One region of the Oceanobacillus sp. FSL W7-1309 genome, then DNA from elsewhere that is predicted to be linked to it. Evidence: riboswitches for the same ligand, from Rfam matches in the RefSeq annotation. Region 1 holds a riboswitch; each other region holds the start of a gene.

Region 1 (5,042 bases):
AAGCTTTTTCATTCTGTTTCTTCCTCTCCATCTTGTTTTTATAATTGAAATAGGTTTTCCTATTTTCATCTATTGATAATGTTATCGTTTATCAAGCTTGTTTGTAATAAAGTCCCCAATAAATTGGAAAATAAACACGATAATTACAATAATGACCGTACAAAGAAATACAACATCAAAATCACGTCGTTGGAATCCAAAATAATACGCATAGTTTCCAAGACCACCTGCACCAATCGCACCTGCCATTGCGGTATACCCAATTAATGCAATCGAGGTAACCGTAAGGCCTGATACGAGTGCCGGCATTGATTCAGGGAGTAGAACACGGAAAATGATCGTACGTGTTTTCGCCCCCATCGCTTTGGCTGCTTCAATTACACCTTTTTCCACTTCGTTAAGCGCGATTTCAACGAGTCTCCCGTAAAACGGAGCTGATCCAATAATTAATGCGGGCAGTGCTGCATTTGGTCCGCGAATCGTTCCGATAAGGAAATCGGTAAATGGAAATAGCAATAAGATCAATATAATAAATGGGATGGCTCTAAATATATTCACAAGAGCCGCTACAACAAAATAAATATACTTATTTTTCCAGATGCCGTCTTTTTTCGTTAAATATAGAAGCAATCCTAATAATAGACCGAAAATACATGTACCAATAATAGCAATAATTGTCATGTAAAATGTTTCGTAAGTTGCTTCAACTAAATCCTCGTATTTAATATTTGGGAATAACTCAGCTAACATCCCGGATAACCTCCACTTCGACCGAGGTCTGTTCCTGTATAAAGCTTAATGCTCTATCGAATTCCTCTTGTTCGCCAATAACCTGTACGAATAATGTGCCATATCCGCCAGCTTGTGTTTGGGTGATTTTTCCTTGTAAAATATTTAAATCAATATCAAAACGCTTTGCCAGCTGGCTTATAAGGGTTTGATTTGTAGCCTCACCTAAAAATTGAAGCTTAAGAATAATACCATCTGCATTATTCTCAATAATATTGGTTATATCATCCTCTTCGTCACTTGGTCCCATAATTTGCTGAACAAATTTTTTCGTAACGTCTTGTACGGGATGGGTAAACACATCAAGCACATTTCCCTGTTCAACAATCCGTCCTTGTTCCATGACCGCTACTTGGTTACAGATTTTTCGAATAACATGCATTTCATGTGTAATCAAAATAATCGTTAATCCAAGCTTTTTATTAATGTCGACCAGCAAATTCAAAATCGCATTCGTTGTTTCTGGATCCAATGCAGAGGTTGCCTCATCACATAACAGCACTTTTGGATTATTCGCAAGTGCGCGAGCAATTCCAACACGCTGCTTCTGTCCACCACTTAATTGGGATGGATAAGCTTTTTCCCGTCCACCAAGGCCAACCAAATCAATGAGTTCCTGTACTCGCTTTTGCCTCTCCTGCTTTGGGACTCCTGCAATTTCAAGTGGGAATGCAATATTTGCCTCTACCGTTCTTGACCAAAGTAAATTGAAGTGCTGAAAAATCATGCCGATTCCTTGTCTTGCAAGGCGAAGCTGTTTTGAATTAAGTGTCGTTATTTCTTCATCATCAATAACAATTCGTCCTGATGATGGTTCTTCCAATCGGTTAAGCAGTCTGACGAATGTACTCTTCCCTGCACCGCTGTACCCAATCACGCCGAATATCTCACCGTCAGGGATAGTAAGGGTCAAATCATCAACAGCTGCTATGTCATCATTATTTAGTCTAAAGACCTTACGTAAACCCTCAATCGAAATCACGTTATGTCCTCCTCTTCGTTCTAACTTTTGTGCCTATAAACAAATTCTTTACTGTATGAATGCTGCAATACATTTTTTAACCAAAAAACAAAAAACGTCTTCTGTAAGAGAACAGAAAGACGTCATATCATTAAAAAGTCTCACGTTCTCTCATCTGTCAAAGTTTACTTTGCAGGAATTGGCACCTTTCAAAAGATTGAAGGTTGCCGCGGTTTCAAAGGGCCAGTCCCTCCACCGCTCAAGATAAGAGATAGATCGTATTTGATTTAGCAATTCAGTGACACTATAGTAGCATGCTAAAATACGCGTGTCAATCCTAAATAGGATTAACTTTTGTTAAAGTGAAACTTCAATCAAGAGCTTTTTCTCTCCACTGCATGATAGTACCACAGGAGTATGACTCCAAGCCCTTCCCCACCTTCTAATTTTAACTCTCTCACGCATAGATAGGGGGGATATTAGAGCCTTAATGAGTGGCAAATAATTCTGGCTTATATATCATCAAATAATTATATATATTACCTGTCGATTGAAAGGCATAAACTTTTTCTTTCACTTCATTACCTTCTTTAATTAAAAGGCATGGAACACTTTCAATTTTATTTTCTTGCATAAATTCAGGATACAAGGACGCATTCATCTCATAAAAGATATCTATTCCATGAACAGACTCGATTTTAGCAAGCATTGATCTTGCCACCGTACATGTTCCACAAAAAGGTGTATAAATATAAATTAACATGCGATCCTGTTCCAAACTTTTTTCTGTTATTTGCTGCATTTTTAACCACCTTAAGTTCAATCTATAAGAGGATATTCAAAAAACCCGGTAAATATCCTCTTTTTTGAACACACACTATAATAAAAATATAGGATGAACAGAGAAATGTTTACTCAGTAGTGTGCTTGCAAGTATTTTCTCTGGTGTCGCTGCAACCTCCCGATATTCACTGCTAATGTAAATATGCTCCGCATGCGGTAGCTCACGAGCCAGCTGCTTACGCAATTTCATTCCAGATTTATCCTCGTCAACTAGAATAAACACATCCTTTTCATCCAATTCGTATGTTTCCAGTAATTCATCAAATCGTTCTACACCGAATGTACCATTTGTACATACGATAGTAACCTCATCATTGATGACTTTTTCAATTTGCTTCTTATCTGTAAGCCCTTCGACAATAATCACTTTTTCAAACTCAGTAGTTATCATACATGAGCACTCCTTATGCAAGCAAAAAAGTTGCCTACGTAATTCGCGTTCAAAAGGAGGATGAAAAGACCGAGATCGGGTAAAGTTGCAATGTCCTATCGCAACACGAACACGTCCTGTGTGTGTCGAGGTTCGGTGACGTTGTTACTCTCGTCACGGAACGAATGCAATTAATACGTAAGTATAGAGCTTGAACAGAATGCGAACTTCTACAGGGACGTGAACAATTTTCATAGGAAGTTTTCTTTCGCCAACGTGTTCCACAGGAAGCGGTGACTTCAACGGTCTACACAGCACGTGTCAGGAGTTAATCGAAGAACACCTATCTCATTGTTTCATTTTCACCGGACTTTTTGAACAGCATCTATTTACATACATTATATGATTGAAAGAAGGCTAACTATACACTTTCACACGCGTAAGTTAGCCTTTGGGCATTATTCTTCAGTTAATTCTTGATATGCATCTGCAGATAATAATTGCTCAAGCTCAGCTACATCAGAGGGCTCAACAACAACCATCCATGCTTTTTCATATGGAGATTCATTTACAAATTCTGGGCTATCTTCCAATTCTTCATTTACTGCGACAACTTTCCCGCTGATTGGAGCATATAATTCAGAAACTGTTTTTACAGATTCTACACTACCAAACGGCTCGTCAGCAGTTATTTCGTCTCCTACTTCAGGCAACTCAACAAAAACGATATCGCCTAGCTCATCTTGGGCAAAGTCAGTAATTCCGATACGTACATTTCCGTCTTCCTTTTTTACCCACTCATGTTCTTTTGAATACAGCAAATCTTGTGGCAAACTCATTGTAATCCCTCCATTAATTCATTCCAATTTAACTATACAATTTAACCTTGTATTTTTCTAGTCTTTGTTTGAATTTGAACCCAAGGTTATTCATTAATAATAACTAGAGCCAATTTTCTTGAAATGTTTCTTCTTTAAATCCAACTGTCACCTTTGACCCGTCTGTGACAATCGGACGCTTGATTAACATTCCATCTGAAGCAAGGATTCCTGCCATTTCTTCTACACTTGCATCCATTATTTTCTCTTTAATATTTAACTCACGATATTTCTTTCCACTCGTGTTAAAGAACTTTTTAGCAGGTAAATCACTTTTGGAAATCAATTCAAGCAACTCTTCCTTTGTAGGTGTTTCTTCTACAATATGTATACTTGTATAATCGATGTTATGATCATCAAACCATTTCTTAGCTTTTTTGCATGTTCCGCAATTTGGGTACCAGTAAAATGTTAATGCCATGTACAAATCCTCCATTCCAAACTGTTTAGGAATTATTTTATCATGATTTGTATAAAAATATTAGTATAACTGCTCAGCAATCCAATTCATACTATCCAATAAGTAAAAATTAATATGCCATGAAGAAAACGGATAAAAAACTTTCCGATTTCCTTCATGGCTTTGACATTTATTGTTCTTCCTTTGTTGGACCCATTACACCAGGAACTCGCAATCCTGCTTGACGCAATAGCACGGTCATCTGCCCACGGTGATGGGTTTGATGGTCAATGAGTGTACGTAACAGAGCGCCTCTTGCGACAGATCCTCCCATCGCATTTACATGTTCTTCCAACTTTTCATTTGTTAATGTTTTTTCAACTTGAACTTTAACTGCTGTTGCTACTTTTTTATATGTTTGTACAATTTCATTTGCTTTTTCAGGGGTAGCATTTTTAGTTTCACCAGCGTCTATCTCCACACCTACAAGACCGGCAAAGAATACTGGGCTTGTTGCTAAATGCCACCCAAGCCATCCTAAGGTACTGTGGCCTTCTACAATTGCCTGATTCAGTTTATCATCTGTTAACGATTCAAGGACTGCAATCGTTCCATTTGCAGCATGATTCCAATCGTTCACAAAATCTTCTACAGTACGATACATGATTATCTCTCCTTTGTATTATTTCTGTTAAGTTGAGACTGTACGGGTTTCTTGTTATACACAGCGTAGTGTGTTTACAAGCGGGTATACGCACAATCTATTACTGCACATTAGTGCGCAGTTTCTTACAAATAAGA
Region 2 (5,042 bases), 290 kb from region 1:
ACGCTCGGCCCCAAAAAAACATGCAGTTGTGCACTATGATATAACGGCAATGCATGGATTGCGATATCTTCCGTCCCCATTTTACCATCTACAATACTGCTGAGGTATTCACTAATAAGGCTTTTATGTGTAAGCATGACTCCTTTAGGCCTTGATTCCGTTCCACTTGTATATAAAACTTGCACGAGATCATCATCAAGAATATCTGCATCCATTAATTGAGTGGACATCCCTTCTTGTGCTTGGGATAATGGCTTCCATCCTTTATTTTCATCATTATAAGGAAGGGTTATATCCATCAGATAACGGTATTTAATATTCTGTTTGCCAACAGAGTGATCGAGTAAGCCTGCGTATTCCTCTGAAGCAATAAAACCATTAACATCAGCATGCTCTACAATATACTGCACATCTTCTCGATTAAGCATATAGTTGATTGGAATCATAACCGCTCCAATTCGTGCAAGCGCATAATTTACTACAATAAAATCAAGGCTGTTTTTAGACATGACCGTAATCATATCTCCCTTTTTCATGCCATCTGCTAAAAATGCATGTGCTGTCTGATTAACAATGTTATCAAGCTCTTCATAGGTTAACCGTTTGTTTTGATAAGCGAATGCAAATTTAGTCGGGGTTCTTTCTCTCGTACGAGCTAATAAATCTCCTAATGTGTTTCTTCTTGCTCTTTGCAGCAATTTATCCAAATCAGATTGTACATTTGTATTGGTATTCATCCTACCACTCCCTCAATGGTATCATGATGGCAAGCCTGTTGAATATTCTATCTATTATTTTAATTCAGTTAATTAAAGATAGCAAGTTGCAGTACTCATTCAAGTATATTTATTCGTAAGCATAAAAAAATGCTAGAACAATCATTGCAGATATTCTAGCATTTTTAATTTACTTTAAATATAGTCTTGTACTTCCTTTTACACGTTTCATTTTTGGCGGATAATAGCCACGGTCATAAATTTTTCCATTTGTCATGCTGCACTTTTCTAAAAAACGGTCAAGAGAGTTTGTTTTGGTATCCCGTAATGCTTGAATCATCACTTGCGCAGCGACTCTAGCGTCTTCTAGTGCGTGGTGATGTTCAAACTGAAGGTTATGATAGGTAGCAAGTGTGTTTAATTTATGGTTCTCCAATTCCGGCCAAAGCTTTTTAGCGATATTTACGGTACAAAGGTAGTCCATGTCAGGATATGAGAGCTTGTAATAATCAAGTGTATTGCGAATCACACTCATATCAAAGCTTGCATTATGTGCGATTGTTAGGTGGTCGTTTAAGTAATTCCGCAATGTCGGCCAAACCTCTGCAAATGTAGGAGCATCAGCAACATCATGCTCAGTAATCCCATGAATATACGTATTGAATGATTTAAATTCCATTAATGGATTGATAAGGCTGTAGAATTCATCTATTATGCCATGCTCATTGGCTACTACTAAACCAACCGCACAAGGACTAAAACGTTTTTCATTAGCAGTTTCAAAGTCTATTGCTACAAACTCCATAGCTGTCCCCTTTCGTATTGCATACTCAAATCTCCATAATATCCCAATTGGTAACAATCCCAACTAGTCCACCACTGGAGCTTCCTTCCTTTGTAATCAATAATGCTTCCAATCGATTGCCTTTTCCAATTTGCTCCTTAAAAATTTCCTTTGCTTCATATACAGATGTCTCCTTTGATATGAATCTAAAGTTATCCCTTTTTTCACATTCCAAGACCTCTACTAATCTTGCATCTAATAGAGAGGTTAATCGATTTTCGATACCTTTCGAAAACCATTTTGTAATTCCTTTATGCGTAATTAACCCCTGAAACACATTACCACTGTATACTGGAAACTTCGTAATCCCTTGCTTATTAACGACTTCTAGTACATTCGATAATGGCTCGGTTTCTTGAAAGCATACGACCTTACGAATAAAAAGCGGGTCTACTTTTCTAGGCTTTAAAAGTTCAATTTCAATTGCTTCTATCCGTTCTACAACGGAATCATGTGGCTCTGCAATAGTATACATGAGATCCGTCTTGTTATGTACAATAGCATTTCGTAACTCAGCAAATTCAAGCAGGTCATCTTGAAACTGTTTTATCAACGCATTTGATTTACCCAGGACTTTAACAGCTCTTGAAAACCCCATTTCTTTCTTAATAAGCAAAGCTTTTAAGCCCTTTTCGATTCGATTGAACGCCGTCAAAAAACGATCTGAGTTTCGATGCACGACAGTTTCATTTTGTTTTAGTATCGGATTGTTAACACGATTCACTTTCCGCCCTCCTTATTCGTTTTCTCTCTTCTACATACCAGTGATTTCGTACACTCAAATATTACGACTGGTTAATGCTGAAATAAACTTTCTCATTATCATAAAATCGGTGTATCTTATCCATCGACTCTAAGTATATTAGTCTTGTTAAAGTCGCCATAAATGGGCTAACAAAGTGACTAAATTTTAGGCTGCCATAAATTTTTTCACACACTTCGGCTGCTGTCAAAGTCTCTGCTTTCACAATGCTTTCAACCTCATTTAACCGACGCTCATGTCCTTGAATCAATGTTTGTACACGTTCACTCAAGCGATGGATATTCTCACCATGCCCTGGTAAGGCTAATGCTGTCGGATAATGCTGCATCCGCTCAACGGATGCAAAATAATCGTTTAATGGATTGAATTCCTCCCCTGTCCACAAACCGATTACAGGAGAAATCTTATTTAAAATATGGTCGCCAATCAGCATTAGCTTCCTGTCTTTTTGATAAAAGCAATAGTGATCCGGAGCATGACCCGGTGTCCAAACAACCTCAAAACACTGATTCCCTAACAGGATGGTATCAGTTTCATCAAAGAATCCATCTGGTTCAAATTCATAGATAAAGGAATCATTACCTATTCTGCCAGGCAAATTCGGCCCCCCATGCATATGAAGCAAATCAGCAAGATTTTCTTTAATTTTCTTCTTATCACGATGTTTCAGCATTTCCTTATACCCGAGTTTCGATGTGTAAACGGGAACTCCCTTTTTCTCCTGAAACCATCTCGCTAGACCAATATGGTCCTGATGTGTATGTGTTAAAACAACCTTTTTCACTTCAACACCAGTATCAAATAGCGCTTCCCAAGTCGCAATTGCTTCCTCTGAATAAATCCCTGTATCAATAACGGTATAGCCATTCTCTCCTTTGACAAGATAGCTATTTACCTCTTGCATTCCTCCTGGAAAACGAACGACTAGCTTTTCTATACCCTCACTTACATTAACTAACAAAATATCATCCCCATTGTACAAAGCTCTTTCTATACTATTAATTTTAGCGTTGATCAGTTAGATTGCAAGAATCTCTAACTTTTGCAATTTTTTTCACGCTACATGTAATATTCTTAATTTTAATGGTTGACATTCAGAATCGTATGGAGTACTCTAATTATTAATTTCATACAAAAAACTTTCTTATCCAGAGAGGTGGAGGGACTGGCCCTATGATACCTCGGCAACAGACTTTTTAAGTACTGTGCCAATTCCAGAAGCAATGATTGCTTGAAGATAAGAAGAGATATTAGACGATACGGTGCCTAACCTCTTCTTATTTTTAAGAAGAGGTTTTTTCTTTTCTTTAAAGAAGTTTTAAAAAACTACTGGAGGGGATTAAATGGCAACGGTTCAAGCAGGAACAGAATTGCAACAGGCAATTGCATTACTGAAAAAGAAAAATTGGGTAGACCTCACGCACACATTCGGGCCAAACTCACCACACTTCGCAGCATTTGACGATGCCGAATTCAAAACACTTTTCACACATGATGATGGCTTTTTCGCACAACGATTTACCTTTCCTGGACAATACGGCACACACATTGATGCACCAATTCATTTTGTACAGGATCAACGTTATCTTGAAGAGCTTGAATTAAAGGAACTTGTTTTACCGCTTGTGGTGATCGATAAGTCAAAGGAAGCTTTAGAAAATAATGACTTCACCTTATCGAAAGAAGATATTCTAGCATTTGAAGCAATAAATGGTGAGATTGAAGCAGGTACATTTGTAGCGTTACGAACCGACTGGAGTAAACGTTGGCCAGATAAAACTGCTTTTGAAAATAAGGACGAAGCTGGTAATAGTCACTTGCCTGGATGGGGAATTGACGCATTGCGATTTTTATTTGAAGAAAGAAACGTAAATGCTGTCGGTCATGAAACATTTGATACAGATTCCTCCATCGATGTCCGAAAGAATGGCTCACTCATTGGCGAGTATTATGTGCTGGAGCAAGATACATACCAAATCGAGCTTCTAACCAATTTAGATAAAGTACCAACAAAAGGTGCTTATATCTTTAATATCGTTGCCAAACCAGAAAAAGCAACTGGATTCCCAGTAAGATCTTTTGCAATATTACCTTAATAAAAATATGGAGGGATTTTCATGACGAAAACATTAATTAAAGCACCATTTAAAGCAGATCACGTAGGAAGTTTATTACGACCGGACAGGGTTCATAAAGCGAGAAAGGATTTTAAAGAAGGAGCTATTCCGGCAAGTGAGCTTCGTACGATTGAGACAGAGGAAATTAAGCGAGTGGTTGATAAACAAATTGAAGTTGGCCTTCAGGCTGTAACCGATGGGGAGTTTCGCAGAAGATTTTGGCATACAGATTTCTTAGAGCATTTTATTGGTATTGAAGGCTATGTACCAGATCATGGATTTAAATTTGTGGACGTGGAAACGGAAAAATACGACGTGCGCAATGTTGGAAAAATAACATTTAACCCAGACCATCCATTCATCAAAGATTTTATTGAGTTTAAAGAAATTGTTGGTGACAGGGCTGTCGCAAAACAAACGATTCCAAGTCCAAATCAGTTATTCAATGCTGGGATTCGGAATGCAGATGTCTATCCAGACATTGAGGAATATGCACATGATATTATCGTCGCTTACCGTGATGCGATAAAAGCATTTTACGATGCTGGCTGTCGTTACCTGCAATTAGATGATGTCTATATTGCAGGATTGAGCTCTGATAC
Region 3 (5,042 bases), 1.2 Mb from region 1:
TGGTATTAGCATTCGCTCCGCAGTATCTGGGGATGTTTTATATGAATATAATCATGATATTCGTCTTCGTCCCGCATCGAATATGAAACTTTTAACTGCTGCAGCTGCATTGAATGTATTAGGAGAAGACTATACGTTTTCTACACAATTACAAACAGATGGGGTGTTAAGAAAAGATACGCTTGAAGGCAACCTTTTTCTAGTTGGTAAAGGTGATCCTACTTTACTGAAGGAGGACTTTAAAGCGTTCGCAGAAGAAATAAAGAAAAAAGGTATCCATAAGATAACTGGAGATATTATTGGGGATGATATGTGGTATGATCATGTACGACTTTCTCGTGATTTAGTTTGGTCGGATGAGCAATATTATTATGGTGCAGAAGTTTCTGCGTTGACAGCTTCTCCAAATAAAGATTATGATACGGGTTCTGTGTTAATCGAAGTGATACCTACAGTTATTGGAGAGCCGCCAATATTTACAATATCACCGAACACAGATTATGTAACGGTTCAAAATAAGGCAATAACGGTGAAAGAGGCTCTGGACGATGATTTGATAGTGGAACGGGAGCATGGCAGTAATCGAATAACAATTTCAGGTGAAATTGCATATACTTCTGAGGCCGTTAAACGATGGATGTCTGTATGGGGCGCTAGTGAATACGCCATGAGGCTTTTCAGCAACGCTCTTACGAAGCAAGGAATAAGCTGGGATGGTGAAGTGAAAATAGGGGAATCCCCTAGGAATGCAACCGTACTAAGCTCAAAAGATTCCGTTCCGCTCTCGGAAATACTGATTCCTTTTATGAAGTTAAGCAATAATGGAATAGCGGAAATGCTAATAAAGGAAATGGGTAGAAGGATTCATAAAGAGGGAAGTTGGGAAAAAGGTATTCCAGTACTGGAGAAGGAAATGAAGCAGCTAGGCATTGCAGTAAAACATCTGTTAATCAAAGATGGCTCTGGTATATCACATAGTAATTTGATTCCGGCAAATGAAATTTCTCAATTATTGTATGAAGTTCAGAAAAAGGAGTGGTTTCCTGTATTTTTGCATGCACTACCAGTAGCTGGACATGCGGATCGAATGATTGGCGGAACACTTCAAGAACGAATGAAATTGTTTTCTGTGCAAGCAAAAACGGGAACTATTGAGGGGGTAAGCACGTTGTCAGGATATCTAGATATATCCAATGGAGAGCGGTTGATTTTTTCTATCCTGGTAAATAACCTACTTGGTGAAGAAGTAGGAAAGGTGATTGAGGATGAAATTGTAGAACGGATAGTGGTGGCGGAAGGTAAATAATCGTAATAGGCTTTATTCCCAGCCTTTTAAGCTGCAGTAGCTCTGTCCTTTACGCATTGTCTGAGGACAGAGCTCGCCAATAAAGCAATAATCTAAATTAGATTAAGAAGCAGAGGTTTTTACTGCAGCATAAACTTCAGCTGCATGGAGTGCTTGATCAAAATCTGCAATTAAATCATCTGTGAATTCCAATCCTGCTGAAAAGCGTAATAATCCATCTGTAATGCCTCTTTTTTCACGTTCTTCCTTCGACATCGCAGCATGTGACATTGTTGTAGGATAAGACAGAATGGATTCCACTGCTCCAAGACTAACAGCAAAAACAGGTATCTGAACATGATCTACAAATGCTTTTGCAGCAGTTCTATTTGGTAATTGGAACGAAAAGACAGCTCCAGACCCTTTGGACTGCCTTTGATGAATTGTAAATCCTGGGTGAGAGGCTAAACCAGGATAATACACTTTTTCAACAAACCGATGTGCTTTTAAGTAGTCAACCAATACTTGTGCGGATTGACTAGACTGTTTCAAACGAGCCCCTAACGTTTTCATTCCCTGCAGTAATAGGTAGGAATCTTGAGCACCAAGAATTGCGCCAAAGGAGTTTTGGATAGAAGCAAGTTTTTCCCCGAGCGATTCATCACGAGTAACAGCTAATCCTGCAATCACATCACTATGACCGGATAGAAATTTAGTTGCACTATGAAGTACAATATCTGCCCCGAGGTCTAATGGATTCTGATAAAGTGGTGTCATAAATGTATTATCGACAAACGTAAGGCAATTATTAGCCTTGGCAATTTTTACGATTCCGGTAAGGTCCGTAATATTCATACATGGATTGGAAGGTGTCTCAATATAAATCGCTTTTGTATTCGGCTGAATGGCATGAGCCGTTTCATTTAAATCGGTCATATTTACAAAGGTATGTTCAATTTGATATCGTTTCAAAACCTCTGATACGAAACGATATGTTCCGCCGTATACATCCGTTGTTACTAATACGTGATCACCAGCAGAGAGCAATAATAGTACAGAGGAAATGGCTGCCATACCAGACGCAAATCCGAATCCGTGTGAACCATTTTCCAGCTCTGCAATTTTGTCCTCCAATGCCTGACGTGTTGGATTTCCTGACCTGCTGTAATCAAACGGACCAAACGCATCAAAGCTGTTTTGGTGAAAAGTAGATGAAAGGTAAATAGGCGTATTTACCGCTCCAGTGCTTGTTTCCCCTCTCTGTGATCCATGAATGAATTTCGTTTCCACATGCCGCTTCACTTGATTCATTTCTCATCCTCCTCATTCAATTTGGATAGTGCTTGTTGTAAATCTGCTTTTAAATCCTCAACATGCTCAATACCTACAGAAAATCGGAGTAAATGATTGCTTATGCCTCGACGAATTCTTTCCTGTTCTGGTATGTCAGCATGTGTCTGCGTTGTTGGATAGGTAATAAAGCTTTCTACACCTCCAAGGCTCTCAGCAAAAACGATTAAATTTAATGAAGATAGAAATGGATCGACCCATTGTTCCTCTTTGAGAGAGAAAGACAGCATTCCACCCTTATTTGGATAAAATACATTTGAAACTGCTGGTTGCTTATTTAAAAATTTTGCTATGCTTTTTGCATTCTCTTCATGTCTTTCAACACGGAGCGCTAATGTTTTTAATCCTCTAATAAGTAGCCAAGAGTCAACAGGCGAGAGTACCGCACCAGTAGCATTATGATTCTGGGATAGCTTTTCACAGATTTCTGTTCCTTTTGCAACAACTAATCCAGCTAGTACATCGTTATGACCGCCAATATATTTGGTCGCACTGTGGATAACAATGTCTGCCCCTAACTGTAGTGGCTGTTGTAAGTAAGGTGTTAAAAAGGTATTGTCAACAATGAGTAAAAGCTTATGCTTCTGGGCTAATGTTGCGTAGCTAAGAATATCAATTTCCTGCATTAATGGATTTGTAGGTGTTTCGATAAAAAGAGCCTTCGTACGTTCATTAATTAACTGCTCCGTTTTTTCAACTGTTTCAAACGTATCGTAAGTAGTCTCAATTTGGTAGGTTTCTGCATATTGTTCGAAAATCCGATAGGTACCACCATATAAGTCTTCAGGTGCAAGGATATGATCACCTGAACGGAAAAGGGATAGTACTAATTGAATAGCTGCCATCCCCGAGCTACAGGCAAACCCCGAATCACCTGTCTCTAAGTCAGCAATACCTTCCTCTAAAATAGTTCGGGTAGGATTTTTCGTTCTTGTATAATCATATCCAGTTGACTGTCCAAGGCCTTTGTGCTGATAGGCAGTAGATAAGTAAATGGGTGGATTAATTGCGCCTGTTTTTTCATCACTCTTATTTCCTAGTTGTACGAATTTCGTTTGTAACCTGTTGTTTGTCATTTTTTTAGCCTCCAATAGAAAAAATAAAAAGAGCAACCCTCAGATAAGAAGATTGCTCTTAATAGCACAGCATTCTTCTTATCTTCTAAGCAACTTGGATAGTTGCTTACTGGAATTAGCACCGGACCGCTATCGGCTGGTTGCTGAGACATCAAAGGGCCAGTCCCTCCGTCTCTCTGGATAAGAATTAAATAGATTTATGTAATTTTTCGAAATTATATTAGTAATACCTTACATTAGAAATCTGAAAAAAGCAAGAGGCATTTCGTTTTATTGTTTTCGTTCGTAAAGCATAAAGCTGAGTTAACATTTAACCATTGACTCAGCTTTATGTGCCAGAGGATTAGTCGCACTTATCCCCCTGTGGTGAAAGCGGGCACTGACACCATGTAACAGAATGGGCGATTAAAACTAGACTACGCCCAAAGGGAGATGCTTTCTTTATCTCTTTCGTAGGAATGTTCGACCCGCCGGACCACCCGAAGTTCGGGGTGTCGTAGGTACATCGCTAAATCGGATGCTTCCGCTTTTGTTCTAAAGATGCTACCTTTTACGTTTGTTTTTCTTATTGTCTAAGTTTAGAAACTCACTATTTTCACTCGCGAATTCCGTATTATTGCCTTGCCTATTATGTTTATTGTGATTGTTTTGTTTTCCTTTATCTTTGTTTCGGTTTTTATTTTCCTCAGACATTATCGCCCCTCCTGTGAAAATTTGTGGTGATTATTTACACCAATGAGGCTAGTTTAACCATTCACTTGGAAAATATAAGCGTAATAAAAACCTAATATATTTTTGTGTATGAAAAAAGTATGATGTATTACTTATATCTGCCTTTTGATTGAAAAGATAGATGACAATATTGTTATGGCTTTAAATCTAACTGCGAAGGAAATGTATTCAATCTAATATCCAGAGGACAAAGAAATGTTAAGTAAACGAAAGCAAGATCTAGTTTTTACGTATATGGTAGAAGATTGGGCTCGTCAGAATAACTTCACGGATCGCAAAAATGTCTTTGTAGTGGTGCAGAAAAAAATATAACAGTATTTGAATGCAGCCTATCTATTCTTAGCCAAGTTCGGTATAGGAATCAATTAGAAAAAAAGTGTAATCTATGGCATAATAGTATATCGAACGAATGTTTCTAAACGAGAATAACGGAAAATTAATAGATATGGAGTTAAAGGATAGGGGATGAATTCGAATTGGGAGTCCAATTAATACTAGCAGAAAAACCATCCGTCGCAAAAAACATTGCAGACGCATTGAAAATAAAAACGAAGAAAGATGGCTATTTTGAAGGAAACAACTATATCATTACTTGGGCG

The links. Region 1 has a riboswitch for S-adenosylmethionine ahead of NST46_RS19630 (methionine ABC transporter ATP-binding protein). Riboswitches for the same ligand answer to the same signal wherever they lie in the genome.
Region 2: another riboswitch for S-adenosylmethionine. It lies ahead of NST46_RS21090 (cyclase family protein); the one in region 1 lies ahead of NST46_RS19630 (methionine ABC transporter ATP-binding protein).
Region 3: another riboswitch for S-adenosylmethionine. It lies ahead of NST46_RS13875 (methionine biosynthesis PLP-dependent protein); the one in region 1 lies ahead of NST46_RS19630 (methionine ABC transporter ATP-binding protein).

The regions. Positions count from the first base shown of each region.
Region 1 covers NZ_JBBOBX010000002.1:1,426,756-1,431,797, forward strand. The annotation lists gene NST46_RS19620 (MetQ/NlpA family ABC transporter substrate-binding protein) at 1-12, opposite strand, end outside; gene NST46_RS19625 (methionine ABC transporter permease) at 82-750, opposite strand; gene NST46_RS19630 (methionine ABC transporter ATP-binding protein) at 740-1,771, opposite strand; SAM riboswitch class I at 1,919-2,021, opposite strand; gene NST46_RS19635 (thioredoxin family protein) at 2,238-2,552, opposite strand; gene NST46_RS19640 (toprim domain-containing protein) at 2,628-2,984, opposite strand; gene gcvH (glycine cleavage system protein GcvH) at 3,422-3,802, opposite strand; gene NST46_RS19650 (arsenate reductase family protein) at 3,906-4,262, opposite strand; gene NST46_RS19655 (DinB family protein) at 4,432-4,905, opposite strand.
Region 2 covers NZ_JBBOBX010000002.1:1,718,769-1,723,810, forward strand. The annotation lists gene NST46_RS21070 (acyl-CoA synthetase) at 1-737, opposite strand, end outside; gene NST46_RS21075 (3'-5' exonuclease) at 907-1,521, opposite strand; gene NST46_RS21080 (CBS domain-containing protein) at 1,547-2,284, opposite strand; gene NST46_RS21085 (MBL fold metallo-hydrolase) at 2,346-3,284, opposite strand; SAM riboswitch class I at 3,465-3,567, shown strand; gene NST46_RS21090 (cyclase family protein) at 3,667-4,419, shown strand; gene NST46_RS21095 (5-methyltetrahydropteroyltriglutamate--homocysteine S-methyltransferase) at 4,441-5,042, shown strand, end outside.
Region 3 covers NZ_JBBOBX010000002.1:247,315-252,356, forward strand. The annotation lists gene dacB (D-alanyl-D-alanine carboxypeptidase/D-alanyl-D-alanine endopeptidase) at 1-1,306, shown strand, start outside; gene NST46_RS13870 (aminotransferase class I/II-fold pyridoxal phosphate-dependent enzyme) at 1,409-2,596, opposite strand; gene NST46_RS13875 (methionine biosynthesis PLP-dependent protein) at 2,593-3,711, opposite strand; SAM riboswitch class I at 3,787-3,898, opposite strand; gene NST46_RS13880 (hypothetical protein) at 4,255-4,404, opposite strand; gene NST46_RS13885 (type IA DNA topoisomerase) at 4,920-5,042, shown strand, end outside.